DNA from 2 places in the Hydrogenophaga sp. T2 genome. Region 2 is predicted to be linked to the other one. Evidence: predicted binding sites of a transcription regulator. Region 2 holds the regulator's gene; the other holds the start of a gene.

Region 1 (14,942 bases), on a different contig from region 2:
GACCCGAGCATGGGTGCCGAAGACTTTTCCTTCATGCTGCAGGTCAAGCCCGGCGCCTACCTGCGCCTGGGCCAGGGCGCCGAGAACGGCGTGGGTGCCTGCTTCCTGCACAACAGCCGCTACGACTTCAACGACGACGTGCTGCCGCTGGGTGCGGCGCTGCACGCCGGCCTTGTCGAACAGGGCATGCCGCTCGCCGAAGAAGCGGCGCAGCCCACCCTCCGTCACACACCCGTTTCACCCAACCCTGTCAGGAGCGACGCATGACCTTCACCCAAACCGCCGCCGCCTTGTTGGCCATGACCGCTGTCGGCATGGCTTCGGCCCAGACCGTGCGCATCGGCAACCAGGGCGATGCCCTGTCGATGGACCCGCATTCGCTCAACGAATCGCTGCAGCTGAGCGTCACGGGCAACGTCTACGAGCCGCTGGTGGCGCGCGACCGCAACCTCAAGGTGATCCCCGGTCTGGCCACGAGCTGGCGCCAGACCTCGCCCACGGTGTGGCGCTTCGAACTGCGCAAGGGCGTGCAGTTCCACGACGGCACGCCGTTCACCGCCGACGATGTGCTGTTCACCTTCGCGCGTGCCGCGGGCGAGGGCTCGGACATGAAGAGCTACGTCAACGACGTGAAAGAGGTGCGCAAGGTCAACGATCACGTGGTCGACATCGAGACCAAGACGCCGTTCCCCATCCTGCCCGACGTGCTCTCGCTGCTCTACATCATGAGCAAGAAGTGGAGCGAGGAGAACCAGGCCACGCGTCCCGTGGACCGCCGCAAGGGCATCGAGAACGCGGCCTCGTTCCGCGCCAACGGCACCGGTCCGTTCCGCCTGCGCGAGCGCCAGCCCAACGTGAAGACCACGTTCCAGCGCAACGGCAGCTACTGGGGCAAGATCGAAGGCAACGTGGTGAACGTGGAGTACACGCCGATCGGCAACGACGCCACGCGCGTGGCCGCGCTGCTCTCGGGCCAGGTCGACGTGATCGAGCCGGTGCCGCTGCAGGACGTGCAGCGCATCAACGGCAGCGGCAAGTCCAAGGTGCTGCAAGGCCCCGAGCTGCGCACCATCTTCCTGGGCATGGACCAGAAGCGCGACGAGCTGCTGTACTCGAACGTGAAGGGCAAGAACCCCTTCAAGGACAAGCGCGTGCGCCAGGCTTTCTACCAGGCCATCGACATCCAGGGCATCCAGCGCACCGTGATGCGCGGCGCCTCGTCGCCCACCGCGCTGATGGTGGGCCCGGGCATCACCGGCTTCGATCCCGCGCTGAACACCCGCCTGCCCTACGACCCCGAAGCCGCGAAGAAACTGCTCGCGGAAGCCGGCTACCCCAACGGCTTCGAAGTGGCCATGAACTGCCCGAACGACCGTTACGTCAACGACGGCAACGTGTGCCAGGCGGTTGCGGCCAACCTCGCTCGCGTCGGCGTGAAGATCAACCTGCAGGCCGAAACCAAGGGCACCTATTTCCCCAAGATCCTGCGCCGCGACACCAGCTTCTACATGCTGGGCTGGACGCCGGGCACCTACGACGCGCACAACGCGCTCAACGCCCTGATGCGCTGCGTGGACGATTCGGGTGCGGGCCAGTTCAACCTCGGTTCGTACTGCAACCCCAAGCTCGACGAGCTGACCAACAAGATCCAGGCCGAGACCGACAAGTCCAAGCGTGACGCCATGATCCGCGAGGCCTTCAAGATCCACTCGGACGACATCGGCCACCTGCCGCTGCACCAGCAGGCCCTGGCATGGGGCGTGGCCAACAACGTGAGCCTCGTGCAGATGGCCGACAACTTCATGCCCTTCCGCTACTTCTCGGTGAAGTAAACCCCGCGCCCCATCGGGCGGATGCCGGCCGGCGCGGCCGCATCCGCCCGCGCATGCCCTGTCCCACGGACCACAACGTGATCGCCTTCCTGCACAAGGTATTCGACAGCGATGTCGGCTACAGCTTCCGCACCTCGCCGACGGCCATCGTGGCCGCGGTGATCGCGGCCATCTGCATCTTCTGCGCGGTGTTTGCCCATTGGGTGGCGCCGCACAACCCCTTCGACCTTGCCACGCTCGACCTGATGAACGCGCGCCTGCCCCCCATGTGGCAGGAGGGCGGCAACCCGCAGTTCGCGCTCGGCACCGACGACCAGGGCCGCGACATCCTGTCCGCGCTCATGTACGGCGCGCGCATCTCGCTGGCCGTGGGCCTGGCCTCGGTGGTGCTGTCGGTGCTCATCGGCGTCACGCTGGGCCTGCTCGCGGGTTTCCTGGGCGGCTGGATCGACGCCTTCCTCATGCGCCTGTGCGACGTGATGCTGTCGTTCCCGCCCATCCTGATCGCGCTGCTGATCGCCGGCGTGGGGCGTGCGCTGTTTCCCAACGCGCACGAGACGCTCGCCTTCGGCGTGCTCATCATCTCCATCACGCTCACCGGCTGGGTGCAGTACGCGCGCACGGTGCGCGGCTCCACGCTGGTCGAGCGCAACAAGGAATACGTGCAGGCCGCGCGCGTGACCGGCGTGGCGCCGCTGCGCATCATGGGCCGCCACGTGCTGCCCAACGTGCTCGGCCCGGTGCTGGTGCTGGCCACCATCCAGGTCGCCACGGCCATCATCACCGAGGCCACGCTGTCCTTCCTGGGCGTGGGCGCGCCGCCCACCTCGCCCTCGCTGGGCACGCTCATCCGCGTGGGCAACGACTACCTGTTCTCGGGCGAGTGGTGGATCACCATTTTCCCGGGCCTGATGCTCATCCTCATCGCCCTGAGCGTGAACCTGCTGGGCGACTGGCTGCGCGACGCCCTGAACCCCCGGCTCCGTTGAACATGAGTCTTCTGCAAGTCAAGAACCTCGTCGTCGAGTTCCCCACGCGCCGCGGCACGCTGCGCGCGCTCGACGACATCTCCTTCGACATCGCGCCCGGCGAGATCCTGGGCGTGGTCGGCGAATCGGGCGCGGGCAAGTCGCTCACGGGCGCCTCCATCATCGGCCTGCTCGAGCCGCCGGGGCGCATCGCCTCGGGCCAGGTGCTGCTCGAAGGCCAGCGCATCGACCACCTGCCGCACGAGCAGATGCGCCGCATCCGCGGGCGCAAGATCGGCGCCATCTTCCAGGACCCGCTGACCTCGCTGAACCCGCTGTACTCGGTGGGCCGCCAGCTCATCGAGACCATCACCACGCACCTGCCGGTGAGCCAGGCCGAGGCGCGCGAGCGCGCCATCCAGCTGCTCAAGGACACCGGCATCCCCGCGGCCGAGCAGCGCATCGACCACTTCCCGCACCAGTTCTCCGGCGGCATGCGCCAGCGCGTGGTGATCGCGCTGGCGCTCGCGGCCGAGCCGCAGCTGATCGTGGCCGACGAGCCCACCACCGCGCTCGACGTATCCATCCAGGCGCAGATCATCACGCTGCTCAAGACCATCTGCAAACAGCGCGGCGCGGCCGTCATGCTGATCACGCACGACATGGGCGTGATCGCCGAGACCTGTGACCGCGTGGCCGTGATGTACGCGGGCCGCATCGCCGAGATCGGCCCGGTGCACGAGGTGATCAACCACCCGGCCCACCCCTACACCCGCGGCCTGATGGCCTGCATCCCCGACATGACCGAAGACCGCGAGCGGCTGCACCAGATCGACGGCGCCATGCCGCGCCTGAACGCCATCCCCAAGGGCTGCGCCTACAACCCGCGCTGCGAGCGCGTGTTCGAGCGCTGCCACGCCGAGCGGCCCGAGCTCATGGACGCGGGCGCCACGCGCGCCGCCTGCTGGCTCTCGAGCGGAGCCGCTGCATGAACGCCACCGTGAACGCCGCCGTGAACGACGACACCCCGCTGGTGCGCGCCACCGACCTGGCCAAGACCTTCGACGTCTCGCCGCCCTGGCTCAACCGCGTGATCGAGCGCAAGCCGCGCCAGCTGCTGCGCGCCGTCGACGGCGTGAGCTTCGACATCCCGCGCGGGCAGACGCTGGCGCTGGTGGGCGAGTCCGGCTGCGGCAAGAGCACCGTGGCGCGGCTGCTCGTGGGCCTGTACGAGCCCACGCGCGGCGGCTTCGAGTTCGACCGCCAGGACGCGCACGCCGCGTTCAAGACGCCCGAAGGCCGCGTGCTGCGCCGGCGCATCCAGATGATCTTCCAGGACCCGTACGCGAGCCTGAACCCGCGCTGGCGTGTGGAAGACATCATTGCCGAGCCGCTGCGCGAGCACCAGATCGAGTCCGACCCGGTGAAGCTGCGCGAGCGCGTGGACAGCTTGCTGCAGTCGGTGGGCCTGAGCCCGCTCGACCGCGTGAAGTACCCGCACCAGTTCAGCGGCGGCCAGCGCCAGCGCATCTCGATCGCGCGCGCCCTGGCCACGCAGCCCGACTTCCTGGTCTGCGACGAGCCCACCAGCGCACTCGACGTGTCGGTGCAGGCGCAGGTGCTCAACATCATGAAGGACCTGCAGCGCGAGCGCGGCCTGACCTACCTGTTCATCAGCCACAACCTGGCCGTGGTGCGCCACGTGAGCGACCAGGTGGGCGTGATGTACCTGGGCCGGCTGGTGGAGCTCGCGCCCAAGCACACGCTGTTCGAGCGGCCGCGCCACCCTTACACGCGCATGCTGCTCGACGCGATCCCCAAGATGCACGACACGGGCCGCGCGCGCACCCCGGTGCAGGGCGAGGTGCCCAACCCGCTGAACCCGCCCAGCGGCTGCGCCTTCAACCCGCGCTGCCCGCACGCCAACGAGCGCTGCCGCAACGAGCGCCCCGCGCTGCAGACCCTGGGCGGCATCCGCATCGCGTGCCACGCCGTCGAAGAAGGCCGTCTCTGAGGCGCTAGGCGTAGCGTTTGCTGCGCAGGTTGTTCTTCATCTCGCGCAGCAGCGGCTGCAGCCGCGTGCTGCCGATGCGCAGCGCCAGGCAGGTGGCGAGGATGTCGATCACCATCAGGTGCAGCAGCCGCGAGGTCATGGGGCTGTAGCGGTCGTAGCCCTCGGGGTGGTCGGCCGCGAGGTGGATGTGGCCCACCTGCGCCATCGGCGAGCCGCTGGTGGTGATGGTGATCACCGTGGCGCCGTGCTTGCGCGCGATGTCGGCCGCGTCCATGAGGTCGCGCGTGCGGCCCGAGTTCGACACGATCACCAGACAGTCCCCCGCGCTCAGCAGCGACGCACCCATCACCTGCATGTGGCCGTCGCTGTAGGCCACGGCGTTGATGCCCAGCCGGAAGAACTTGTGCTGGGCGTCGTGCGCCACGATGCCCGAGTTGCCCGCGCCGTAGAACTCGATGCGGCCGCGCGATTTCCACGAGGCCATGAGCGCGTCCACCGCGCGCTCGATCGCGTGGCTCGACGCGTCGTTGCGGTACTTGAGGAAGGCCGCCACCGTGTTGTCGACCACCTTCACCAGCACGTCGCCGGTCTTGTCGTCGGCGTCCACGCTGCGGTGGATGAAGGGCACGCCCTCGCTCACCGTGCCCGCGAGCTTGAGCTTGAAATCCGACAGCCCGTCGTAGCCCATGCTGCGGCAAAAGCGCACCACCGTGGGTTTGCTCACGTGCGCGCGCTCGGCCAGCTCGCTCACGGGCAGGCTCGCGAAGCTGCGCGGGTCTTGCAGCACCAGCCGGCCCACGCGCTGTTCGGCCGGGGCGAGCGAGGGCAGGGAGGCCTTGATGCGATCGAGCATGGCGTGGAACCCGGTGGACGAATGGGCTGAAATTTTATTACCGGCGGGTCGCGATAATGCGCCCATGAACCAGCTCGACGCGCTCAAACAGTTCACCACCGTGGTCGCCGACACCGGCGACTTCAAGCAGCTGGCGGCCTATGCCCCGCAGGACGCCACCACCAACCCCTCGCTGATCCTCAAGGCGGTGCAGAAGCCCGAGTACGCGCCGCTGCTGGCCCAGGCCATCGCGCGCCACGGCAGCGCCGACAAGGTGGCGCTGATGAACCGCCTGCTGGTGCGCTTCGGCTGCGAGATCCTGAGCCTGATCCCGGGCCGGGTGTCGACCGAGGTCGATGCGCGCCTGAGCTTCGACACCGCGGCCACGCTGGCACGCGCGCGCGAACTCATCGCGCTCTACCGCGCCGAGGGCGTGGACAGCGGCCGTGTGCTGATCAAGGTCGCGGCCACCTGGGAAGGCATTCGCGCGGCCGAGCAGCTCGAGCGCGAAGGCATCCACACCAACCTCACGCTGCTGTTCTCGTTCGCCCAGGCCGTGGCCTGTGGCCAGGCGGGCGTGCAGCTCATCTCGCCCTTCGTGGGCCGCATTTACGACTGGTACAAGAAGCAGGCCGGCGCCCAGTGGGACGAGGCCGCCAACGCGGGCGCGAACGACCCCGGCGTGCGCTCGGTGCGCCGCATCTTCGAGCACTACAAGCGCCACGGCATCCGCACCGAGGTGATGGGCGCGAGCTTTCGCAACGTGGGCCAGATCGTTGCGCTTGCGGGTTGCGACCTGCTCACCATCAGCCCCGACTTGCTCGCGCAACTGGCCGCGAGTGAGGCGCCGCTCGCGCGTGCGCTCGACGCCGACGCGGCCCGCGCGCTCGACCTGCCCGCGGTGGCCTACGACGAGGCGGGCTTTCGTTTCGCGCTCAACGAAGACGCGATGGCCACCGAGAAGCTGGCCGAAGGCATTCGCGCCTTCGTGGCCGACGCGATCAAGCTCGAAGCGCTGATGGTCTGAGCCCGCCGCTTGCGAGCGTGGCCCATAAAAAAACCCCGCGATCGCTCGCGGGGTTTTTTGTTGGCCGGGAAGCCGGGCGGGGCTTACATGCCCATGCCGCCCATGCCACCCATGTCGCCCATGCCGCCGGCGGGGGCGGGAGCGTCGTCCTTCGGCGCTTCGGCGACCATGGCTTCGGTCGTCAGCAGCAGCGAGGACACCGAGGCGGCGTTCTGCAGCGCGGTGCGGGTCACCTTGGTCGGGTCCAGGATGCCCATCTCGATCATGTCGCCGTAGGTGTCGTTGGCGGCGTTGAAGCCGTAGTTGCCCTTGCCGTTCAGCACGGCGTTGACCACCACGGACGGCTCGCCACCGGCGTTGGCCACGATCTCGCGCAGGGGCGCTTCGATCGCCTTGAGCACCAGCTTGATGCCGGCGTCCTGGTCGGGGTTGTCGCCCTTGAGCTTGTCGCCCACGGCCTGCTTGGCGCGCAGCAGGGCCACGCCACCACCGGCCACCACGCCTTCTTCAACGGCGGCACGCGTGGCGTGCAGCGCGTCTTCCACGCGGGCCTTCTTCTCTTTCATCTCGACTTCGGTGGCCGCACCGACCTTGATCACGGCCACACCGCCGGCCAGCTTGGCCACGCGCTCTTGCAGCTTCTCGCGGTCGTAGTCGCTGGTGGCTTCTTCGATCTGGATGCGGATCTGCTTGACGCGGGCCTCGATGTCGGCCGCGGCGCCAGCGCCGTCGATGATGGTGGTGTTTTCCTTGCCCACTTCCACGCGCTTGGCCTGGCCCAGGTCGGCCAGGGTCACCTTCTCGAGCGTCAGGCCCACTTCTTCAGCGATGACCTTGCCGCCGGTGAGGATGGCGATGTCTTCGAGCATGGCCTTGCGGCGGTCGCCGAAGCCAGGCGCCTTGACGGCCACAACCTTCAGGATGCCGCGGATGGTGTTGACCACCAGGGTCGCGAGGGCTTCGCCTTCGACTTCCTCGGCGATGATCAGCAGCGGACGGCCGGCCTTGGCGACTTGCTCCAGCGTGGGCAGCAGGTCACGGATGTTGCTGATCTTCTTGTCGAACAGCAGCACGAAGGGGTTGTCCAGCAGGGCGGCCTGCTTTTCGGGGTTGTTGATGAAGTAGGGCGACAGGTAGCCGCGGTCGAACTGCATGCCTTCCACGACATCGAGTTCGTTGTCGAGCGACTTGCCGTCTTCCACGGTGATCACGCCCTCTTTGCCGACCTTGTCCATCGCGTCGGCAATGATCTTGCCGATCGACTCGTCGGAGTTGGCGGAGATCGAGCCCACCTGGGCGATTTCCTTGCTGGTGGTGGTCGCCTTGGACGACTTCTTCAGCTCTTCCACCAGGGCGGCGACGGCCTTGTCGATGCCGCGCTTGAGGTCCATGGGGTTCAGGCCGGCGGCCACGTACTTGCTGCCTTCGCGCACGATGGCCTGGGCCAGCACGGTGGCGGTGGTGGTGCCGTCACCGGCGTTGTCGGAGGTCTTGGAGGCCACTTCCTTCACGAGCTGGGCGCCCATGTTCTGCAGCTTGTCCTTGAGCTCGATTTCCTTGGCCACGGACACACCGTCCTTGGTCACGGTGGGGGCGCCGAAGGAGCGCTCGAGCACCACGTTGCGGCCCTTGGGGCCCAGGGTGACTTTCACGGCGTTGGCCAGGATGTTCACACCCTCGACCATGCGGGCGCGGGCTTCGCCGCCGAAAACTACGTCTTTAGCTGCCATTTTTCAGACTCCTGAATAGCGATAAAGGGGGAGGGCTTACTTCTCGACGACCGCGAACAGGTCGTCTTCCTTCATGACGAGCAGCTCGTCGCCGTCGACCTTGACGGTCTGGCCGCTGTACTTGCCGAACAGGACACGGTCACCGACCTTCACGGTCAGCGCCTTGGTTTCGCCCTTGTCGTTGGTCCGGCCCGGACCCACGGCCACGACCTCGCCCTGGTCGGGCTTCTCGGCGGCGGCGTCGGGGATGACGATGCCGGAGGCGGTCTTGGTTTCGCTGTCGACGCGCTTGACGATCACGCGATCGGCGAGGGGACGAAGTTTCATTGCATCTCCTGAATGGGAAGAATGTTGGTGGAGGGAAAAAGGGGGTCCCGACCCGGGGGCCGGGACGCGGGCGCGAATGTTAGCACTCAGCGCTGGCGAGTGCTAATCATGGGGCCGATGTGTGTCGATTTCAAGATCGCGGCAATGGCGATCGGCCGGCACGCCCCAAAAAAATGGGCCCGGGATGTCCCGGGCCCTGTCTGGGGTCGTCGGCGGTTCTCAGGCGCTCAAGGCGGCCAGGGCCGAGGGCGTGAACTCGGTGGCCGGGCCGGTGCCTTCGAAGGGCAGCGTGAAGTAAAAGGTGCAGCCGCGGCCGGGGGCGGTTTCGCACCAGATGCGGCCGCCGTGGCGCTCGATGATGCGCTGCGTCTGCGCGAGACCGGTGCCGTTGCCCTCGAAGTCCATCGAGTGGTGCTGGCGCTGGAACATCACGAACAGGTTGTGCGCCTTCTCCAGGTCGAAGCCGACGCCGTTGTCGCTGATGTAGAACATGTGGCCGCCCACCGGGTTGACCTTGCAGCCGACCTCGATGCGCGCGTTCGGGTGCTTGCGCGTGTACTTCACCGCGTTGTCGAGCAGGTTGCCCCAGGCCTGGGCCAGCAGCATCGCGTCGCCGCGCACCATGGGCAGGTCGGTGTCGATCACCCAGTCGATCTGGCGCTGCGTGTTCTCCTGCCGCAGGTGGGCGATCACGCCGTGCAGCAGCGGGCTCAGCGGCACCGGCTGCGACTCGATCGCCACGCGGCCCAGGCGCGCGTATTCGAGCAGGCCTTCGATCATCACGCCCATGCGCTTGCTCGACTTGCCGATCGATTGCAGGCACTGCTGCACCATCGGGTCGTCGGACTCGCCGATCTGCTCCTGCAGCAGCGAGGTGAAGCTGGCGATGTGGCGCAGCGGCGCGCGCAGGTCGTGCGAGACCATGTGCGAGAAGACGTCGAGGTCCTTGTTGGCGGCCACGAGCTGGCGCGTGCGGTCGGCCACGCGTTTCTCGAGCTCGCGGTTGAGGTCGTTCATCACGTCCTCGAGGTTCTTGGCGGCGGTCATGTCGCGCGTGATGCACGACAGGCCGCGCAGCTCGCCCTGCTGGTTGCGCAGCGCGGTCACCACGCTGTGCGCCCAGAAGCGCGTGCCGTCCTCGCGCAGGCGCCAGCCGCGGGTTTCCCACTGGCCGTGCGACTTCGCCAGGCGCAGCACCTGCTGGATGTCGATCTCGTCCTCGCCCGCGTTGTCGGCGCTCATGAGCGAACCGAAGGGCTTGCCCGTGACCTGGGCCTTGCTGTGGCCGTGCAGGCGCTGGGCGCTCTCGGTCCACTCGGTGATGCGGCCTTGCTCGTCGATGAAGTAGACGCAGTAGTCCTGCAGCGCGTCCACCATCAGGCGGTAGCGCTGCTCGCTCTCGAACAGCTCGGTGGTGCGCTCGCGCACACGCTCTTCGAGGTCGCGGTTGGCGTTGAGCACCAGTTCTTCGGTGCGGCGGCGCTCGCTGATGTCGTGCAGCTCGATGAAGATGCCCTTGATCTCATGGCCCTGCTGGTCGGGCAGGTAGTGGATCTCGTAGTAGTGCCGCTGGCCCGAGGCGTCCTGGCGCTCGGCCTCGAAGCTCTGCGGCTGGCCGCTGAGTGCCGCGGCCACGCGCGGCAGGATCTCGTGCAGCACCTCGGGGCGCACCACGTAGCTCAGGTGCGAGCCCACCATTTCTTCGGGCGTCTTGCCGTAGCGGCCGGCGTGCGCTGCGTTCGCGAAGCGGCAGACCAGGTCCTTGTCGTAGTAGGCCAGGCGCGCGGGAATGCGGTCGGTGATGCTGCGCAGCAGGGCCTCGGTGGGCGTGGGCGCGCCGCCCGCGGCAGCCGCGGGGGCGGGCGCGGGCTGCACCAGGGTGCTGCTGTGCAGGAAGTGGCCCTGGCCGTCGAACACCGCGGCCGATTGCAGCCGGGCCTGCCACACGGCGCCGTCGGCCTTGCGCAGGGCGAGATCCAGCGGTGGGGCCTCGCCGCGCTGGCGCAGCGCGTCCACGTGGGCACGCAGTTGCTCGAGGCTTTGTGCGTCGGCCGGTTCGATCACATGCGCCAGCGCGTCAGCGCCCGCGCCGCTGTGGCCGAGCCAGTTCAGCAGCGTGCGATTGGCCCGCACGCAATGCAGATGCGCGTCCAGCGCGAGCAGGCCGCCCGGGACCTGGTCGAAGGGGTCCTGGCCGGGGGTTGATTCGCAGCCGATGTCGGTGAAGGACAGGTCGAGTTCCATGAAAGCTCCGGCGGGTTCTGCGCAGGCGAAGAAGGACTTGTGCGTTCATATCGGCGCACGCCCGGAAAAATTCAGCGCTCGCTTGCGTTCATGGACGAAGGGATGAAAACCACGAAAAAAGGCCCCGCGGGCTCGCGCCGGCGGGGCCTTTCAGGCAGTGATTCGACTTACTTCAGGCCGGCGGCGGCGCGCAGGGCAGCGGCCTTGTCGGTCTTTTCCCAGGTGAACTCCGGCTCCTCGCGGCCGAAGTGGCCGTAGGCAGCGGTCTTGGAGTAGATCGGGCGCAGCAGGTCGAGCATCTGGATGATGCCTTTCGGGCGCAGGTCGAAGTGTTCCTGCACGAGCTGGGCGATCTGCTCGTCGGGGATCACGCCGGTGCCTTCGGTGTAGACCGTGACGTTCATGGGGCGCGCCACGCCGATGGCGTACGCCACCTGGATCTGGCACTGCTTGGCCAGGCCGGCGGCCACGATGTTCTTGGCCACGTAGCGCGCCGCGTAGGCGGCCGAGCGGTCGACCTTGGACGGGTCCTTGCCCGAGAACGCGCCACCGCCGTGCGGGCAGGCGCCGCCGTAGGTGTCGACGATGATCTTGCGGCCGGTCAGGCCGCAGTCGCCCTGCGGACCGCCGATGACGAACCGGCCCGTGGGGTTGATCAGGTACTTGGTGTTCTGCAGCCACTCCTTGGGCAGCACGGGCTTGATGATCTCCTCGATGATGGCCTCGTTGAAGCTGGCCTTCATCTTGGTGGGCGTCTCGCTCTGGTCGGGCGAGTGCTGGGTGGAGAGCACCACGGTGTCGATGCTGTGCGGCTTGCCGTCGACGTAGCGCATGGTCACCTGGCTCTTGGCGTCGGGCCGCAGGAAGGGCAGGCGGCCGTCCTTGCGCAGCTGGGCCTGGCGCTCCACGAGGCGGTGCGCGTAGTAGATGGGCGCGGGCATCAGCTCGGGCGTTTCGTCGCAGGCGTAGCCGAACATCAGGCCCTGGTCGCCGGCGCCGGTGTTCAGGTGGTCGTCGCTCGCGTGGTCCACGCCCTGGGCGATGTCGTTGGACTGCTTGTCGTAGCAGACCATCACGGCGCAACCCTTGTAGTCGATGCCGTATTCGGTGTTGTCGTAGCCGATGCGCTTGATGGTGTCGCGCGCGACCTGGATGTAGTCGACGTGGGCGTTGGTGGTGATCTCGCCGGCCAGCACCACCAGACCCGTGTTGGTCAGCGTTTCGGCGGCCACGCGGCTGCGCGGGTCCTGCTGGAAGATCGCGTCGAGGATGGCGTCGGAGATCTGGTCGGCCACCTTGTCGGGGTGGCCTTCGGACACGGATTCGGACGTGAAGAGGAAATCGCTCGCCATTTAAACTCCTGAAGGTTGTCGTGATCGGCGTTGCCGGTCTGTCAGAAGTCGGCGAACGCTTTAGCGGTATTTGTGAATCGCCCCGCAATCAGTTCATCAACTCGGCGATGGCGCGATTCTAGTGCAGCGCCCGTCTGGCCTCACAGGGCCCCTTTGTTCTCTTGGCCACACTGATCCGTCTCTTGTTCTCCGCGGGCGCGCGCCTGCCGCTGGCCGTGCTGCACGCGGTGGGCCTGCTGCTGGGCTGGCTCAGCTTCGCGCTGTCGCCCACCTACCGCCGTCGCCTGCTGGCCAATGCGCGTCAGGCCGGTCAGCCGCTGGCCGTGGCCCTGCGCTCGGTCGGCCACGCGGGCCGGCTGGTGACCGAGTTGCCGCGCCTGTGGCTGGGCGCGCCCGTGCCCTGGCGCTGGAGCGGCGTCGAACACATCGAGGCCGCGCAGGCGGCGGGCCGCGGCCTGCTGTTCCTCACCCCGCACCTGGGCTGCTTCGAGGTCACGGCCCAAGCCTATGCCGCGCGCTTCGGCGCCCGGCGGCCCATGACCGTGCTCTACCGGCCCTCGCGCCAGCCCTGGCTGCGCGAGCTGGTGGACCGGGCGCGCGAGCGCCCCGGCCTGCAGACGGCCCCCACCACCTTGTCCGGGGTGCGCCAGCTCATCGGCGCCCTGCGCGCGGGCGAGGCCGTGGGCCTGTTGCCCGACCAGGTGCCGCCCCAGGGGCTCGGGGTCTGGGCGCCGTTCTTCGGCCGCGATGCCTACACCATGACCCTGTCGGCCCGCCTCGCGCGCTCGGCCGACGCGGTGGTGCTGCTGAGCTGGGGCGAGCGCCTGCCCTGGGGTCGCGGCTACGTGATCCACGTGCGTCCGCTCGGCCAGCCGCTGCCCGCCGAGCCCGAAGCGGCGGCGCGGGTGGTCAATGCCGCCATGGAAACGCTGGTGCGAGAATCGCCCGCCCAGTACCTCTGGTCGTACGACCGCTACAAGGCGCCTCGCCGATGACCGAACCCGCGAAAGACGCCCCGTCCCTCGACGATCCCCCCGCCAGCCTGGGCGCGCGCCTGGGCATCGGCTTCATGCGCGTGCTCGCGCGCCTGCCCCTGTCGTGGGTACGGGCGCTGGGCTGGGTGCTGGGCCAGGTGCTGCACACCGTTGCCGGGCGGCGCCGGCGCATCGCGCGCACCAACTGGGCGGCCTGTTTTCCCGAACAGTCCGAGGCCGAGCGCGATGCCGCAGTGCGCCGCCATTTCGTGTATTTCGCCCAGGCCTGGCTCGACCGCAGCTGGCTCTGGGAAGCGCCCGACGAGGTGGTGAAGCGCCGTCTGGTGCTCAAGGGCGATCTGGCCGTGTTCGACGGCAACACGCCCACGGTGATCTTCGCACCGCATTTCGTGGGACTCGATGCGGGCGGCCTCGCACTCACCGCCAAGCTGCCGCGGCGCTTCTGCACGGTGTATGCCGAGCAGCTCAACGCCGACATCGACCGCTGGATGGCCGCCGGCCGCCAGCGCTTCGGCCAGCCGCACGTGGTGAACAAGCGCCAGGGCCTGCGGCCCATCGTGGCCGCGGTGCGCGACGGTTTTCCGCTCTACCTGCTGCCCGACATGGATCACGGCGAGCGTGACGCCGTGTTCGTGCCTTTCTTCGGCGTGCTCGCGGCCACCGTCACCTCGCTGCCTCGCCTGGCGCGGTTGGGCAAGGCGCAGGTGGTGCCGGTGCTCACCCGCCTGGTGCCCGAGGGCTACGAGGTCACGGTGCTGCCGGCCTGGCAGGGCTACCCGGGCGGCACGGTGGAAGAAGACACCGCCGAGATGAACCGCCAGCTCGAAGGCTTCATCCGCACCATGCCCGAGCAGTACTACTGGGTGCACAAGCGCTTCAAGACGCGGCCGCCGGGCGAGCCGCCGTTCTACATCGGGGTCTGACACGCGCCGCGCGGCGCGGCGTCAGTCCAGGGCCGGGGGCTCGTCGTCTGGCGGCGCGGGGGCGGCGGCGGGCGCCGCGGGGGCTTCGAGTGCCCATTGCCGCAGCAGCACCGCCACCTCGTCCAGGCCCTGCTTCTTGAGCGCCGAGAACAGCCGGGCCTCGCCGCCGGCGGTCTGCAGCCGCGCGATCGACAGCGCCTTGTGGGCCTCGGTGCGGGTGAGCTTGTCGGCCTTGGTGAGCAGCACGAGGAACTTCAGACCGTCCTGCACGCGCGGGCGGATCGCTTCGAGCAGCGCCTCGTCGAGTTCGGTCAGGCCCAGGCGCGGGTCGACCAGCATGACGACTGCGCGCAGGTTGGGGCGGGTCAGCAGGTAATTGGCCATCACGCGCTGCCAGCGCAGCTTGGCCTCGCGCGGCACCGCCGCGTAGCCGTAGCCGGGCAGGTCGGCAAGCACGGCGTCGGTCACGCCCTGCTTGCCCAGGGTGAACAGGTTGATGCTCTGGGTGCGGCCAGGCGTTTTCGAGGCGAACGCCAACCGTTTCTGCTGCGTCAGCGTGTTGATCGCCGTGGACTTGCCCGCGTTGGAGCGGCCCACGAAGGCGAATTCGGGCACCTCGAGCGCGGGCAGGGTCTCCAGCGTCGGGGCGGTGGTGAGAAAGCGCGCCGTGTGCAACCACGCGTGGGCCAGGCGGGCGT
Region 2 (14,942 bases):
GGAGCGTGGGGGCCAGATTACTTCTTGCCTTTGGCCTTCTTCTTGTCGTCGGCCGGGGCGGCGACCGGTGCGGCCACCACTTCTTCCACGGGCTCGACCACGGTGGCCACGGTGATGTCCTTGCGGCCGTGGGTCACGATCTTCACGCCCTTGGGCAGCTTGATGTCACCCGAGTGCACGGTGGCGCCCTTGGTGACCTGGCTCAGGTCGACGCTGATGAATTCGGGCAGCGCGGTGGCCAGGCACTCGATCTCGATCTCGTTGGCCACGTGGTTGACCAGGCACTTGTCGAGCTTGACGGCGGGCGATTCTTCGGCGCCGGTGAAGTGCAGGGGCACCTTCTTGCGCAGGCGGGTCTTGTCGTCCACGCGCTGGAAGTCCACGTGCAGCACGAGGGGCTTGTAGGGGTGGTACTGCACGTCGCGCAGCAGCACTTTCTCGACCTTGCCGTTGAGCTCCATGTCGAGGATGGACGCGTGGAAGGCTTCCTTCTTCAGCGCGTGCCACAGGGCGTTGTGATCGAGTTCGATCGTGGCGGGGGCGGTGTTGCCGCCGAAGACGATACCGGGCGCACGGCCGGTGATGCGCAGGCGGCGGCTCGCACCCGTGCCCTGCTTGCTGCGCTCGAAAGCGACGAATTGCATGACTGACTCCAGTTGAGGGGTTCCGCGACCAGAACGCCTCTGTTTCAACGATGGCCGCCGCGGGGGCGACCGGCTTCTTGCTGCCTCAGAACAGGTTGTCCTGATCGGCGAACAAACTCATGACCGACTCGCCCGAGGAAATGCGCGCGACCGTCTCGGCGATCAGCGGCGCCACGGAGAGCTGGCGGATCTTGGCGCAGGCCTGGGCGGACTGCGACAGGGGAATGGTGTTGGTCACGACCACTTCGTCGAGCGCCGTGCCCTTGGCGATGCGCTCGATGGCCGGGCCCGAGAAGATCGGGTGCGTGCAGTACGCATAGACGTTCTTGGCGCCACGCTCCTTGAGCACCTCGGCCGCCTTCACGAGCGTGCCCGCGGTGTCGATCATGTCGTCCATGATCACGCAGTTGCGGCCTTCGATGTCGCCGATGACGTGCATGACCTCGGACACGTTGGCCTTGGGGCGGCGCTTGTCGATGATGGCCATGTCGCAGTTGAGCTGCTTGGCCAGCGCACGCGCGCGCACCACGCCGCCCACGTCGGGCGAGACCACCAGCAGGTCTTCGTAGTTCTTGGTGCGCAGGTCGCCCAGCAGCACGGGCGAGGCGTAGATGTTGTCGACCGGGATGTCGAAGAAACCCTGGATCTGGTCGGCGTGCAGGTCCATGGTGAGCACGTGGTTCACGCCCACGGTCTGCAGCATGTCGGCCACCACCTTGGCGCTGATCGGCACGCGGCTCGAACGCGGGCGGCGGTCCTGGCGGGCGTAGCCGAAGTAGGGGATGACCGCGGAGATGCGCTCGGCCGAGGCGCGCTTGAGCGCGTCGACCATGATGAGCAGCTCCATCAGGTTCTCGTTGGTGGGCGCGCAGGTGGACTGGATCACGAACGCGTGGCGGGCGCGCACGTTCTGGGTGATCTCGACCGTGACTTCGCCGTCGGAGAAGCGGCCCACATTGGCCGCGCCCAGCTGGGTGCCCAGGTGTTGGGCGATCTCGGACGCCAGCACCGGATTGGCATTGCCGGTGAAGAGCATGAATTCCGGGGGCTGAACGTTCATGGCAATCCCAGCGGTCTGGCGGCCACCGGCGGGGCCGCGATCAAAAAACAACGGCCATCAGGGATGGCCAGTGTGAGTGATGTCAGAAAAACGGTGGCAGGGGAGGAAGGACTCGAACCCTCGCATGCCGGAATCAAAATCCGGTGCCTTAACCAACTTGGCGACTCCCCTACGCAGGAGGCCCGTGCCACAAGACACGTGCCACCGAATTGTCGCAGGTTGCACAACCGCAGGACCGACTGCTGGGTGGGCTGGACTCAGTCCTCGCACCAATCGGCCAATGGATGCACATCCATGTTGCTGCAGACCTGCACCTGCCAACCCGCTGGCGGCGCGTTCAGGCTTGTGATGCCCGGGGCGAGCGGTGCGAAGACCGCGGTGCCGGACCCGCTCATGCGAGCGGACAAACCTTGCGAAGCCAGCCAGTCGATGCAGTCGCTCACCTCGGGGCAGAGCGTTTGCGCGACCGGTTGCAGGTCGTTGCGACCAAAAGCCATGCAGGCTTTCAAATCCAACAAGCTGTTTGCAGCGAAGCCTCGCATTGTAGCAGTTTCTGAATCGCGTTTGAGCGATGGCGACGCAAAGATCTGTGGCGTGGACGCGCCGCCTTGTGGTTTGACCACCACGAGCCGGCCCGCGGGCAGGGTGATCGGTGTGATCTGCTCGCCAATGCCCTCGACCCAGGCGTTGCGCCCGCCGATGAAGAACGGCACGTCGGCGCCCAGGCCCAGGCCGATGCGCGCGAGCTTGGCGCGCCGCAGCTTCAGGCCCCACAGCCGGTTGAGCGCGAGCAGCGTGGTGGCGGCGTCGGACGAGCCCCCGCCCAGGCCGGCCTGCGTGGGCAGGCGCTTGTCGAGCGTGATGCGCGCGCCCTGTGTGCAGCCCGTGGCCTGTTGCAGCGCGCGCGCGGCGCGCACGCAGAGGTCGTCCTCGGGCAGCGCGCCGGCCTGCAGGTCGACGCGCGCGATGCTGCCATCGTGGCTGCGCTCGATGTGCAGGCGGTCGCACCAGTCGATCAGCATGAACACCGACTGCAGCAGGTGGTAGCCGTCGGCGCGGCGGCCCACGATGTGCAGGAAGAGGTTGACCTTGGCCGGCGCGGGCAGGTCGTACAGGCGCTGAAGACCGGTCATTGAACGACCCTCCGTGCTGCGCACTGCGGGGCTGAGCGCCTTGGGAGCGGCCCGGCGGCGCTCATGGCTGCTGCACCACCACGCGCAGTTCGGCTGCCGGGGCTGGCTGCTCGCGCCGCGCCACCAGCCGGCCCTGGGCCTGGGCCGAGAGGTCGGCGCGCCAGCCCTCGGCTTCGGTGCCGCGGCCGTCGAGCCAGTCGAACAGCACGGCGATGGGCAGCGGCGCGCCCGTGATTTCGGCGGTGAGTTCGCTCAGGCTGCCGCGGCGCGTCAGTTCGGTGCCGCGTTGCAGCTCGGCGCCCTGGGGCGACCAGCGCACCGTGGCCAGGGTCTGGCCCAGCACCGAGGCCAGGCGCAACTCGCCCGCGCGGGCCGAGCCCTGCAGGTCGAACAGGGCCGAGAAGGCCTGCGGCGGCTGGCTGTCGACGCGCAGCGCCAGGCGCCCGCTCCAGGTTTCGCCGGCCACGGGGCGCGGCGGCGTGGCACAGCCCCCCGCCAGGGCGGCCAGGCCGAGCAGCCAGGTTCTGCGATCGAGCGTGGCGGTGCGGATCACGGCTGCACGTTCAAGCGGCGCAGCGTGTTTTGCAGCGTCTCGTTGTCGCGCGCCAGCAGCAGGCCCTCGCGCCACACCTTCAGCGCTTCTTCGCGCTGGCCCCGGGCCCAGAGCACCTCACCCAGGTGAGCGGCGATCTCGGCATCGGGCCGCCTGGTGTACGCGTTGCGCAGAATGCCGAGCGCGCGTTCGGTGTTGCCCAGGCGGAACTCGACCCAGCCCAGGCTGTCCTGGATGTAGGCGTCGTCGGGCGCCAGGGACACCGCCTTCTCGATCAGTTGCCGGGCCTCGGGCAGGCGCTCGTTGCGGTCGGCCAGGGCGTAGCCCAGCGCGTTGTAGGCGTGGTGGTGGTCGGGCTTGACGGCGATGAGCTGGCGCAGCAGCCGCTCCATCTCGTCGTTGAGGCCGGCGCGCTCGGCCATCAGGGCCTGGTCGTAGAGCAGCTCGGGTTCCTGCGGAAAGCGCTTGAAGGCCTCGCCGTAGACCTCGTACGAGCCCTTGTAGTCCTTGAATTCGCGCAGCAGCTGGGCTTCGCCGATGAGCTTGAGGCGCGCGTCGGCGGGCCGGCGCTCGGGCAGCGCGCGCAGCATCTGGCGCGCTTCGGTCATGCGGCCCTGGCGCGCCATCACCGAGGCGCGGCGCAACTGCGCAGCCATGATGTCTTCGGGGTTGTCGATGCGGTCGATCCAGGCGTTGGCGGCGACGAAGTCTTCGCGTTTCTCGGCGATCTCGGCCATCAGCAGGTAGGCCTGCGTGAGGCCGCGTTGCGTGCGCTCGTCGGTGCTCGCGCCCACCAGGCCGATGAAGGTCTGCAGCGAGAGCGTGGCGGCGTCGTAGGCGCGGTCCTGCACCTGCAGCGTGCCCAGCAGCAGCCAGGGCTCGGCCTGCTCGGGCGCGCGCGTGGTGAGCCGCTCGAGCTGCACGCGCGCGTCGCGCAGGCGCTGCAGGTCGAGCAGCACGCGCGCGTAGGCCACGGCCACGCCGAAGTCGCGCGGCGTGGCATTGCGCGACGCGTCGATCTGCTGGCGGATGACGGGTTCGACCTCGGCCTGCCCGTCTTCGAGCAGTTCGAGCGCCAGCAGCGCCGGGTACGGCGAGGCCGGCTCGATCGCATGGCCGCGTCGCGCGGCGTCCACCGCGGCGGCGTTGCGGCCCTGCGCGCGCTCCATGCGGCCGATGGTGGTCCAGGCCGAGGCGCCGTACGCGGGCTGGCTCAGAAAGGGGGTCAGCGCCTCGCGCACGGCGGCCAGGGCCTGCGCCTTGTCGCTGGCGCGCGCATAGGTCTGGGGAATGGCGTTGATGGCCTCGTTGCGCCCCTCGGCCGGCGTGGACTGCAGCACCGAGCGCAGCACCGAGGCGGTTTCCGCGGACCGGTCGAGCGCGAGCAGGATCTGAAGCAGGTAGCGGTCGGCCTCGTTGCTGCCAGGGATCGCCTGGGCCCAGGCGCGCGCGGCGGCCAGCGCCGATTCGCCCGAGCGGCCCTGCAGCGCGATGTTCACCGCGCGCTTGAACAGATCGGGGTCCTTCTGCCGGCGCGCGGCGTCGAGGATCAGCGAAAACCCGGCGCCCGGATCACCCCCCGCGACGTTGAGCTCGCCCAGCAGCAACTGGTAGAAGAGCATTGCGTCGAGCGCTGAGTTGGCCGGAGCCGGAGCCGGGGCCGCTGCGGCGGCGGCTGCGGGCGCCTGGGCCTGGGCGCCCTGGTTCAGGCCCAGACCGGCCGCCAGGGCCAGCGCGAGCAGGGAAGGACGGGCACGTCGAGGACGCTGGAGGGCTTTCATCGGGCCATGATAATCGTTGGGTTCCGGGGCTTTGGGGCTCTGGATCCGATTCCCCACCGCCGCGTTCCCCGGCGGGCCAACCCCTGTCTGTCCTGTGCCTGAACTGCCCGAAGTCGAGGTCACGCGCCGCAGTTTTGCGGACCGCATTGCCGGCGCCAGCGTCGAGCGCGTGCGCCTGGGCAAGCCGCTGCGCTGGCCCCTGGGCTGCGCGCCCGACGGTCTGGTCGGGCGGCGCGTGCAGGCCGTGCAGCGGCGCGGCAAATACCTGCTGGTGCAGCTCGACGCGGGCTGGCTGCTGCTGCACCTGGGCATGTCGGGCAGCCTGCAGTTCGCCGCGGCCCTGCCGCCGCCCGGCGCGCACGATCACTTCGAGATGCACACCAGCCGCGGCCTGCTGCGCCTGCACGACCCGCGCCGCTTCGGCGCCGTGGTGCACGTGCCTTCGCTCGACGACACCCGCGCGCGCAAGCTGCTCGACGGCCTGGGCGTGGAGCCGCTCGAAGCGGGCTTTGACCCGCTGGCCTTCCACCGATCGCTCCAGATGCGCCGCGCGTCGATCAAGCAGGTGCTGCTCGCGGGCGACATCGTGGTCGGGGTGGGCAACATCTACGCCAGCGAGGCCTTGTTCCTCGCGGGCATCCGCCCCACCACCCGGGCCGATCGCATCAGCCGGCCGCGCGCGGCCCGGCTGCACCGCGCCATCGTCGACGTGCTGCAGCGCGCGCTGGCCCTGGGCGGCAGCACCCTGCGCGATTTCTCGAGCGCCGAGGGGCAGAGCGGCTACTTCCAGCTCGACGCCATGGTCTACGACCGCGCGGGCCAGCCCTGCCGCGTGTGCGCCACCCCCATTCGCAGCCTGCGCCAGGGCCAGCGGTCCACCTATTACTGCCCGCTCTGTCAGCGTCCCTGACCTTGTGTCTGACCGCCCGGCCTCGGCAGAAAAGCCGGGTGCTATATTGACCAATCGCCCCAACCACCCGCCCATGAGCTTCATCCAGGCCCTCGATCAACACGGTGCATGGCGCAAGCAGTTTGCCTTGCGCCTGAAGCTGTTGTCCGAATGGCTGATCGATCACGAGCTGATGGAGCCCGGCGTTCGCGAGCGCCTCGACCAGCTGCACGCGCAGGTCAAGAACGACAAGATCACCGTGGCCTTCGTGGCCGAGTTCTCGCGCGGCAAGTCCGAGCTCATCAATGCGGTCTTCTTCGCGGGCTACGGTCGCCGCATCATGCCGGCCAGCGCCGGGCGCACCACCATGTGCCCCACCGAGCTCGCCTACGACGCCGAGCTGCCGCCCTGCCTGCGCCTGCTGCCCATTGAAACGCGCCTGCAGCCGCAATCGCTGCTCGATTGGCGCAACGCCCCGAACAAGTGGGAGCGCGTCGACCTCGACGTCAACGACCCCAAACAGCTCGCCAAGGCCATCCACAAGGTGGCCGAGGTGCGCCGCGTGCCCGTGGACGAAGCCCGTGCCCTGGGTTTCTGGCACGACGAGATCCCCGAAGACAACCCGCTGCCGGGCGCCGACGGCCTGGTCGAGGTGCCGCGCTGGCGGCACGCGCTCATCAACATGGCGCACCCGCTGCTCAAGCAGGGCCTGGTCATCCTCGACACGCCGGGCCTCAACGCCATCGGCGCCGAGCCCGAGCTCACGGTGAGCCTGCTGCCGCAGGCGCACGCGGTGGTGTTCATCCTCGCGGCCGACGCGGGCGTGACCAAGTCCGACCTCGGCATCTGGCGCCAGCACCTGGGCTCGCTGGGCGACGGCCAGGCCTCGCGCCTGGTGGTGCTCAACAAGATCGACACCCTTTGGGACGCGCTGAGTTCGCCCGAGCAGGTGCAATTGCAGATCGCGGCCCAGCGCGCCGATTCGGCCGAGATCCTCGGCGTGCCGATGGAGCAGGTGCTCGCGGTGTCCGCGCAAAAGGGCCTGCTCGCCAAGGTCAACCGCGACGACGAACTGCTCAAGGCCAGCCAGCTGCTCGACCTCGAACACGCGCTGGGCGACCGTTTGCTCGCCCAGCGCCGGCGCATCCTGAGCGCGGCCGTGTCGGCCGGTGTGGACGCGCTGCGCGGCGAAGCGGGCCGCATGGTGCGCGCGCGCCTGCGCGACCTGGTCGAACAGATCCAGGAGCTCGACGGCCTGCGCGGCAAGAATGCGGGCGTCATCAAGCAGATGCGGCTGCGCATCGAGCAGGAGCAGGCCGACTTCGACGCCAGCGGCGCCAAGATCCAGGCCGTGCGCTCGGTTCACCTGCGCCTGCTCAAGGACCTGTTCGCGCTGCTCAGCCCCTCGCACCTGAAGGCCGAAGTGGCCGCGCTGGCCAAGCAGCTCAAGAGCCCGGGCATCAAGCTCGGCGTGCGCCGCGCCTACGACCACACCTTCGACCGCCTGCGCGAAGACCTCGACAAGGCCGACCGCATGGCAGGCGAGATCCAGTCCATGCTCGAGGGCAGCTTCAAGAGCCTCAACGCCGAGTACGGCTTCTCGCTGCAGGCGCCCAGCGGCCCGCAGCTCGCCGCCTACCGCAAAGACCTCGATCTGATCGAGAAAAGCCACCTGCAGTACCTGAGCCTGGGCAATGCGTTGCGCCTGGCCCAGCCCGAGTTCGCCGAGCGCCTGGCGCGCGCGCTCATGAGCCGCCTTCGCGTGGTCTACGACACCGCGGTGAACGAGGTCGAGCTCTGGAACAAGTCGGCCGCGGCCCAGCTCGACGCGCAGCTGCGCGAGCGCCGCCGCAATTTCACGCGCCGCATCGAGGCGGTGTCGCGCATCCAGCAGGCCGCGAGCGGGCTCGACGAGCGCATCCGCGAACTGCAGGCGCAGCAGGCCGCGCTCAACCAGCTCGAGGCCAAGTTCGGTGAGCTCACCGAGCAGCTCATGGCGGCCTCCGAAGACGAACCCGCCGACGAAGCCCTGGTGGCATGACGGCGCTGCCGTCGGCCTTTGCGCCGCGCCTGATCGCGTGGCAGCGCGCCTCGGGCCGCCACGGCCTGCCCTGGCAGGGCACGCGCGATCCTTACCGCGTGTGGCTGTCCGAAATCATGCTGCAGCAGACGCAGGTGTCCACGGTGCTGGGCTACTACCCGCGTTTTCTCGAACGTTTCCCCGACGTGGCCGCGCTGGCCGCCGCACCCCTGGACGACGTGATGGCGCTCTGGAGCGGCCTGGGCTACTACAGCCGCGCGCGCCACCTGCACCGCTGCGCGCAGGCGGTGGTGGCGCAGCACGGCGGGCAGTTTCCGCGCACCGCCACCGAACTCCAGACGCTGCCTGGCATCGGCGCGTCCACCGCGGCCGCCATCGCCGCGTTCTGCTTCGGCGAGCGCGTGTCCATCCTCGACGGCAACGTGCGGCGCGTGCTGTCGCGCGTGCTGGCTTTCGAGGGCGACGTGGCCGAGGCGGCCGCGCAGCGCGCGCTCTGGGCGCACGCCCAGGCCTTGCTGCCCGAAGCGCCCGAGGGCGACGACATGGCCGCTTACACCCAGGGCCTGATGGACCTGGGCGCCACGCTGTGCACGCGCAGCAAGCCGGCCTGCGTGGTCTGCCCCATGGTGGATCTCTGTGCCGCGCGCATGAGCGGCGACCCGGCGCGCTTCCCGGTCAAGACGCGCAAGGGGGTGCGGCGCTTCGAGCGCTGGTGGCTGCTGCTGGCGGTGCGGGCCGACGCGGTCTGGCTGCAGCGCCGGCCCGAGCGTGGCATCTGGGCCGGGCTCTACGCGCCGCCGGTGTTCGCCAGCGAAGACGCGCTGCACGCGGCGCTCGGTGATCGGGCCGCGCGGCTGGAGCCAGGCTCACCCGTGTCGCACAGCCTCACGCACCGCGAGCTCGAACTGCTGCCGCAGCGGCTGCCGCTGCCGGCCGACGCCGCGCCCGGCGTGCCCGGGCAATGGGTGCCGTGGACCGAAGCCCTGGCCCTGGGCCTGCCCACGCCGGTGCGCGGCCTGCTGCAGGTCCTGCGCGATCAGCCCTTGCCCCAGTGATCGGCCTCGCGGTGGCGCACCCGCGTCACCCACCGGGTGCCGAACTGTCCCGCCAGGCGCTCCACCAGATAGACCGAGCGGTGCTGACCGCCGGTGCAGCCGATGGCCACGGTGACGTAGCTTCGGTGGTCGCGCATCATCAGCGGCAGCCAGTGGTCGAGGAAGGCGTGGATCTGGTTTTCCATCGCCACCACCTCGTGGCTGGCCGCGAGGAAGGCGGCCACGGGCGCGTCGCGCCCGGTCATGGGGCGCAGCTCGGGTTCGTAGTGCGGGTTGGGCAGCATGCGCACGTCGAACACGAAGTCGGCGTCCATGGGAATGCCGCGCTTGAACGCGAAGGATTCGAACACCAGCGTGAGCGGCGTGTGCGTGGCGCCCACGAGCTCCTTGACCTGGCTGCGCAGCTGCGCGGGCCGCACCAGGCTGGTGTCGAGCACCAGGGCCTGCTCGCGCAGCTCGGCCAGCAGCTCGCGCTCGTGCTCGATGGCGTCGGTGAGCGCGCGGTGCTGGTCGTGCGCGCTGTTGAGCGACAGCGGGTGCAGGCGGCGCGTTTCCGAGAAGCGGCGCACCAGGGTGTCGGTGGTCGAGTCGAGGAACAGCGTGGTGAGGTGCAGGTCGGCGTTGCGCAGCGCCGCGAGGCGCCGCGGCAGCCCGGGCAGCGACGAGGCGCTGCGCACGTCCATGGCGATCGCCACCTTGGGCGCGCTGTGGTTGCGTTCGAGTTCGACGAAGGATTCGAGCAGCTCGGGCGGCAGGTTGTCGACGCAGTAGAAGCCCACGTCTTCGAGCGCGGTCAGCGCCACGGACTTGCCCGAGCCCGACATGCCCGTGATGACCACGAGTTCGGTGACGGCGGCGGAAGCGGCGGCCATGGTCAGGCAGAGAGCAGTTCGCGCGCGTGCGCCAGCGACACGTCGGAGCGGTCGTTGCCGCCCAGCATGCGCGCGAGTTCGCGCACGCGCGTGTCGTGTTCGATGGGCTGCACCGTGCTTTGCGTGCGGCCCTCGCGCACCTGTTTGGCCACCAGCAGGTGGTGATCGGCGCAGGCGGCCACCTGGGCCAGGTGGGTCACGGCCAGCACCTGGCGGTCTTTGCCAAGCTGGCGCATGAGCCGGCCCACGGTGTGGGCCACGGCGCCGCCGATGCCGGCGTCGACCTCGTCGAAGATCAGCGTGGGCGCGTGGCCGAGCCGGCTCGTGATGACCGCGATCGCCAGCGCGATGCGCGACAGCTCACCGCCCGAGGCCACCTTGGCCACGGGCCGCGGCGTGCTGCCCGCGTGGCCCGCCACGCGGAACTCCACCTGCTCACGGCCGTGCGCGTGCGGCGTGTCCAGCGGCAGCAGCGCCACCTCGAAGCGGCCGCCTTCCATGCCCAGGGTCTGCATGGTCTCGGTCACGGCCTGGCTCAGCCGCGGCGCGGCCTTCTGGCGCTGCTGGCTCACGGCCTTGGCGGCCGCGTCGAAGGCCGCACGGGCCTTGGCCTCGGCGCGTTCGAGGGCGTCGATGTCGAGCGCCTGGTCGAGCTGCGCGAGCTCGGCCTTCCATTGCGCGAGCAGCGCGGGCAGTTCTTCGGCGGGGGTGCGAAAGCGCCGCGCGAGCGAGAGCCATTGAGACAGGCGCTGGTCGAGCTCGGCGAGCGCCTCGGGGTCGAGCTCGGCGTGGCGCTGGTGCTGGTGCAGCTCGTGCACCGCGTCCTGCACCTGGGCCAGGGCGCTCTGCAGCGACTCGAGCGGCTGGGCAAAGGCGGGCTCGATGTGGGCCTGGGCCTGCAGCGCGGCGATGGCGCGGTTGATCAGGCCCACCGCGTTGTCGTCGGCCTCGTCGAGCGCGTGCACCGCGGCCTGGGTGGCGTCGATCAGGCTTTGGGCGTTCGCCAGGCGGCCGTGCCGCGTGTTGAGCTCTTCCCATTCGCCGGGCTGCGGTGCGAGCTTGTCGAGCTCGCCGATCTGCCAGGCCAGGCGTTCGCTTTCCTGGCGCAGTGTGGACTGGCGCTCGCGCGCGCGCTCGAGCGCGGCCTGGGCCTCGCGCCAGCCCGACCAGGCCTTGGCGAGCGGCGCGGTGTCGATGCCGGCAAAACCGTCGAGCAGGCCGCGCACCGCGTCGGCGCGCGTGAGGCCTTGCCAGGCGTGCTGGCCGTGGATATCCACCAGCGCGTCCCCGGCCTGGCGCAACTGGGTCAGCGTGGCCGCGCTGCCGTTGATCCAGGCGCGGCTGCGGCCCTCGGCGTCGACCACGCGGCGCAGCAGCAGGGTGTCGTCGTCCGCGAAGCCCTGCTCGTCGAGCCAGGGGCGCAGCGCGGCGGGGCGGTCGAACTCGGCCGCGATCTCGCAGCGCGCCGCGCCTTCGCGCACCACGCCGGCCTCGGCGCGCGCGCCGAGTGCGAGCTGCAGCGCGTCGATCAGGATGGACTTGCCCGCGCCGGTCTCACCCGTGAGCACGCCGAAGCCGGCGGCCAGTTCGAGGTCGAGCGAGGGCACGATGACGAAGTCGCGCAGGGCGATGCGGCGAAGGCTCATGGCAAGGGCGGTGAATGAACAGCGCGATTGTCACCGGGCGCTCAGGCCCCTTCGTTCCAGTGCAGTTTTCGCCGCAGCGTGTCGAAGTAGTTCCAGCCCACCGGGTGCAGCAGGCGCAGCGAATGCTCGGAGCGTCGCACCACGACGCGGTCGCCGTGCAGCAGGCTGGCGAACGACTGCATGTCGAAGCTCGCGCTGGCGTCGCGGCCGGCCACGATCTCCATCGCGATCTCGCTGTGAGAGGGCAGCACCACCGGCCGGTTGGACAGCGTGTGCGGCGCGATCGGCACCATCACCCAGCCGCCGATGTCGGGGTGCATGAGCGGGCCGCCGGCCGACAGGGCATAGGCGGTGGAGCCCGTGGGCGACGCGATGATCAGGCCGTCGGCGCGCTGGTTGGCCACGAAGTGGCCGTCGATTTCCACGCGCAGCTCGATCATGCTGGCGACCGCGCCGCGGTTGACCACCACGTCGTTGAGCGCGGTGGCCTCGAACACGCAGCGGCCGTCGCGCCACACGCTGGCGGCCATGAGGCTGCGCGCCTCTTCCTGGTACTCGCCGCGCAGGATGGGACGCAGCACCTCGCGGTAGCTGTCGAAGGGAATGTCGGTGATGAAACCCAGGCGGCCCTGGTTGATGCCCACCAGCGGCACGCCGTGGCGCGCCATCTGGCGGCCGATGCCCAGCAAGGTGCCGTCGCCGCCCACCACGAGCGCGAGCTGCGTGTGGCAGTCGATGCCGGCCACGTCGATAGTGGGGTGATCGGTGATGCCGGTGTTGAGCGCGGTCTGCAGCTCCAGCGAGACATCGCAGCCCTCGGCCATGAGGAACTGCGCGATCTCCTCGACCGCGTTGCGCGCGCCGGGCGCCTGGTACTTGCCCACGATCACCACCTGCTCGAAGCGCAGCGGGCGAAGGGCCTTGGGCGCAAGGGCGCGCGGCAGGTGGGGGGCATTCATGCGCAAATTACAACATAGGCCCATGGCGATATGCCCCGTGCATTCCCCTGCCATGAACGCGGCGTGAGAGGCCTTCCGTAGAATCTTCGGCATGCTGGACGATCGCTCGAAGCTGCTGCTCAAGGCGCTGGTGGAACGCTACATCGCCGACGGCCAACCCGTGGGCTCGCGCACGCTAGCCAAGGCCGCGGGGCTTGAGCTCTCGCCCGCCACCGTGCGCAACGTGATGAGCGACCTCGAGGAGCTCGGCCTGATCGCCAGCCCGCACACCTCGGCCGGGCGCATTCCCACCGCGCGCGGCTACCGGCTGTTCGTGGACACCATGCTCACCGTGCGGCGCGACGAGATCCCCACCGTCTCGGCCATTGCCGCGCCGGGCATCGAGTCGCCCCAGCGCGTGATCAGCCAGGCCGCGCACCTGCTGTCGAGCCTGTCGCAGTTCGTGGGTGTGGTGATGGCGCCGCGGCGCGCCTCGGTGTTCCGCCACATCGAATTCCTGAGCCTGTCCGAGCGGCGTGTGCTGGTCATCATCGTCTCGCCCGAGGGCGAGGTGCAGAACCGCATCATCCAGACGCAGGCCAACTTCAGCCAGTCGCAACTGGTGGAGGCCTCGAACTTCCTCAACTCGCACTACGCGGGCCTGACCATCGAGGCCGTGCGCGAGCGCCTCAAGACCGAACTGGAAGCGCTGCGCGGCGAGATCGCCGACCTCATGAAGCAGGCGGTGGACATCGGCGCGCAACCGGCCGAGCAGGACGAGGTGGTGGTGGCCGGTGAGCGCAACCTGCTGTCGGTGAGCGAATTCAGCAGCGACCTGGGCAACCTGCGCCGCCTGTTCGACCTCTTCGAGCAGAAGACGCAGCTGGTACGCCTGCTCGACGTGTCCACCCAGGCCGACGGCGTGCGCATCTACATCGGCGGCGAAAGCCAGGTCGTGCCCTTTGAAGACCTGTCCATCGTGACCGCGCCCTACGAGGTCGACGGCCAGGTGGTGGGCACCCTGGGCGTGATCGGCCCGCAGCGCATGCCCTACGACCGCATGATCCAGATCGTGGACGTGACGGCCAAGCTCGTGAGCAACGCGCTCAGCCACACCGAGTGAGGCGGCGCGCACGCACGCGCACCTACAATCGCGCGCTCCCGGGCCGTTAGCTCAGTTGGTCAGAGCAGAGGACTCATAATCCTTTGGTCGTTGGTTCAAGCCCAACACGGCCTACCAAAAAGGGGTGCAGCAAAAGAAACGCGAAAAAATGCTGCTATACTTCAAGGCTTCGCGGCTGTAGCTCAGCTGGATAGAGTACTTGGCTACGAACCAAGGGGTCGTGGGTTCGATTCCTGCCAGCCGCGCCACCATAGAAGCCCTGCAGCCACAAGCTGCAGGGCTTTTTCTTTGCCCCCTCGCTTCACCTGTTGGGTTCTTCCGTGAGCAAGGCCTTCACCCGCGAAACCGAGCACGACGACGATGACGCCGATGGCGGGGCCGCCATCGCCACGCCCGGTGGCAAGAACTACGTCACGCGCCAGGGCTACGAACGCCTGCGCCGCGAGCTGCTCACGCTGATGGACGAGGAGCGGCCCAAGGTGGTCGAGGCCGTGCACTGGGCCGCCAAGAACGGCGACCGCTCGGAAAACGGCGACTACCTCTACGGCAAGAAGCGCCTGCGCGAGATCGACCGGCGCATCCGCTTCCTCACCAAGCGGCTGGAGATCGCCGAGGTGGTCGACCCCTCGCTGCACCACGGCAACGACCAGGTCTTCTTCGGCGCCACCGTGACCTATGCCGACGAAACCGGCCGCGAGACCACCGTGACCATCATGGGCACCGACGAGGCCGACAACACCCAGGGCCAGGTGAGCTGGGTCTCGCCGGTGGCGCGCGCGCTGCTCAAGGCGCGCGTGGGCGACGTGGTGAAGCTTGCGGTGCCCGGCGGCCTGCAGGAGCTCGAGGTGCTCGAGGTGCGCTACCCCGCGCCCGGCGCCTGATCGCTCAGGGCTTGGGGGTGGCCTTGTAGCGCTGCGCCTTGATCACCGAGGGCGTGCGCTTGAGGCTGCGCAGCACGTCGGCCAGGTGCTGGCGGTCGCGCACCGCCACCGAGAAGCGGATGTCGGTGGCCGTTTGCGCGGGGTCTTCGCCCATGTCCACGTGCGTGATGTCGGCCTCGGCCGTGGCGATCGCCGAGGCCACGCGCGCGAGCACACCCTTGCCGTTGGTGACCGTCACCACCACCGTGGTATCGAACGAGCGCACGGGCTCGTCGGCCCATTCCACCTCGATGAAGCGCTCGGCGTCGCGCCCGCGCAGGCGCCGG

Evidence for each region. Region 2 encodes HrcA, which represses chaperone genes, less so after heat shock. Its sites were predicted from a motif close to TTAGCACTCNNNNNNNNNGAGTGCTAA; they were not measured.
Region 1: a site for HrcA is predicted at 8,810-8,836, ahead of groES (co-chaperone GroES). Genes of this name have one in related genera too.

What each region holds. Positions count from the first base shown of each region.
Region 1 covers NZ_JBBHZJ010000002.1:319,066-334,007, reverse strand. Annotated here, with positions in the region: gene WDZ95_RS05175 (M20 aminoacylase family protein) at 1-267, shown strand, start outside; gene WDZ95_RS05170 (ABC transporter substrate-binding protein) at 264-1,832, shown strand; gene WDZ95_RS05165 (ABC transporter permease) at 1,886-2,821, shown strand; gene WDZ95_RS05160 (ABC transporter ATP-binding protein) at 2,824-3,792, shown strand; gene WDZ95_RS05155 (ABC transporter ATP-binding protein) at 3,789-4,814, shown strand; gene WDZ95_RS05150 (MurR/RpiR family transcriptional regulator) at 4,819-5,667, opposite strand; gene tal (transaldolase) at 5,732-6,673, shown strand; gene groL (chaperonin GroEL) at 6,757-8,403, opposite strand; gene groES (co-chaperone GroES) at 8,440-8,730, opposite strand; gene WDZ95_RS05130 (PAS domain-containing sensor histidine kinase) at 8,950-10,974, opposite strand; gene metK (methionine adenosyltransferase) at 11,142-12,326, opposite strand; gene WDZ95_RS05120 (lysophospholipid acyltransferase family protein) at 12,500-13,321, shown strand; gene WDZ95_RS05115 (lipid A biosynthesis acyltransferase) at 13,318-14,244, shown strand; gene yihA (ribosome biogenesis GTP-binding protein YihA/YsxC) at 14,266-14,942, opposite strand, start outside.
Region 2 covers NZ_JBBHZJ010000003.1:20,414-35,355, reverse strand. Annotated here, with positions in the region: gene WDZ95_RS07220 (50S ribosomal protein L25/general stress protein Ctc) at 18-644, opposite strand; gene WDZ95_RS07215 (ribose-phosphate pyrophosphokinase) at 730-1,704, opposite strand; tRNA gene WDZ95_RS07210 (tRNA-Gln) at 1,799-1,875, opposite strand; gene WDZ95_RS07205 (4-(cytidine 5'-diphospho)-2-C-methyl-D-erythritol kinase) at 1,962-2,837, opposite strand; gene WDZ95_RS07200 (lipoprotein insertase outer membrane protein LolB) at 2,899-3,390, opposite strand; gene WDZ95_RS07195 (tetratricopeptide repeat protein) at 3,387-5,171, opposite strand; gene mutM (bifunctional DNA-formamidopyrimidine glycosylase/DNA-(apurinic or apyrimidinic site) lyase) at 5,266-6,081, shown strand; gene WDZ95_RS07185 (dynamin family protein) at 6,155-8,101, shown strand; gene mutY (A/G-specific adenine glycosylase) at 8,098-9,156, shown strand; gene rapZ (RNase adapter RapZ) at 9,138-10,028, opposite strand; gene recN (DNA repair protein RecN) at 10,031-11,674, opposite strand; gene WDZ95_RS07165 (NAD kinase) at 11,716-12,633, opposite strand; gene hrcA (heat-inducible transcriptional repressor HrcA) at 12,725-13,735, shown strand; tRNA gene WDZ95_RS07155 (tRNA-Ile) at 13,776-13,852, shown strand; tRNA gene WDZ95_RS07150 (tRNA-Arg) at 13,907-13,983, shown strand; gene greB (transcription elongation factor GreB) at 14,056-14,616, shown strand; gene WDZ95_RS07140 (RelA/SpoT family protein) at 14,621-14,942, opposite strand, start outside.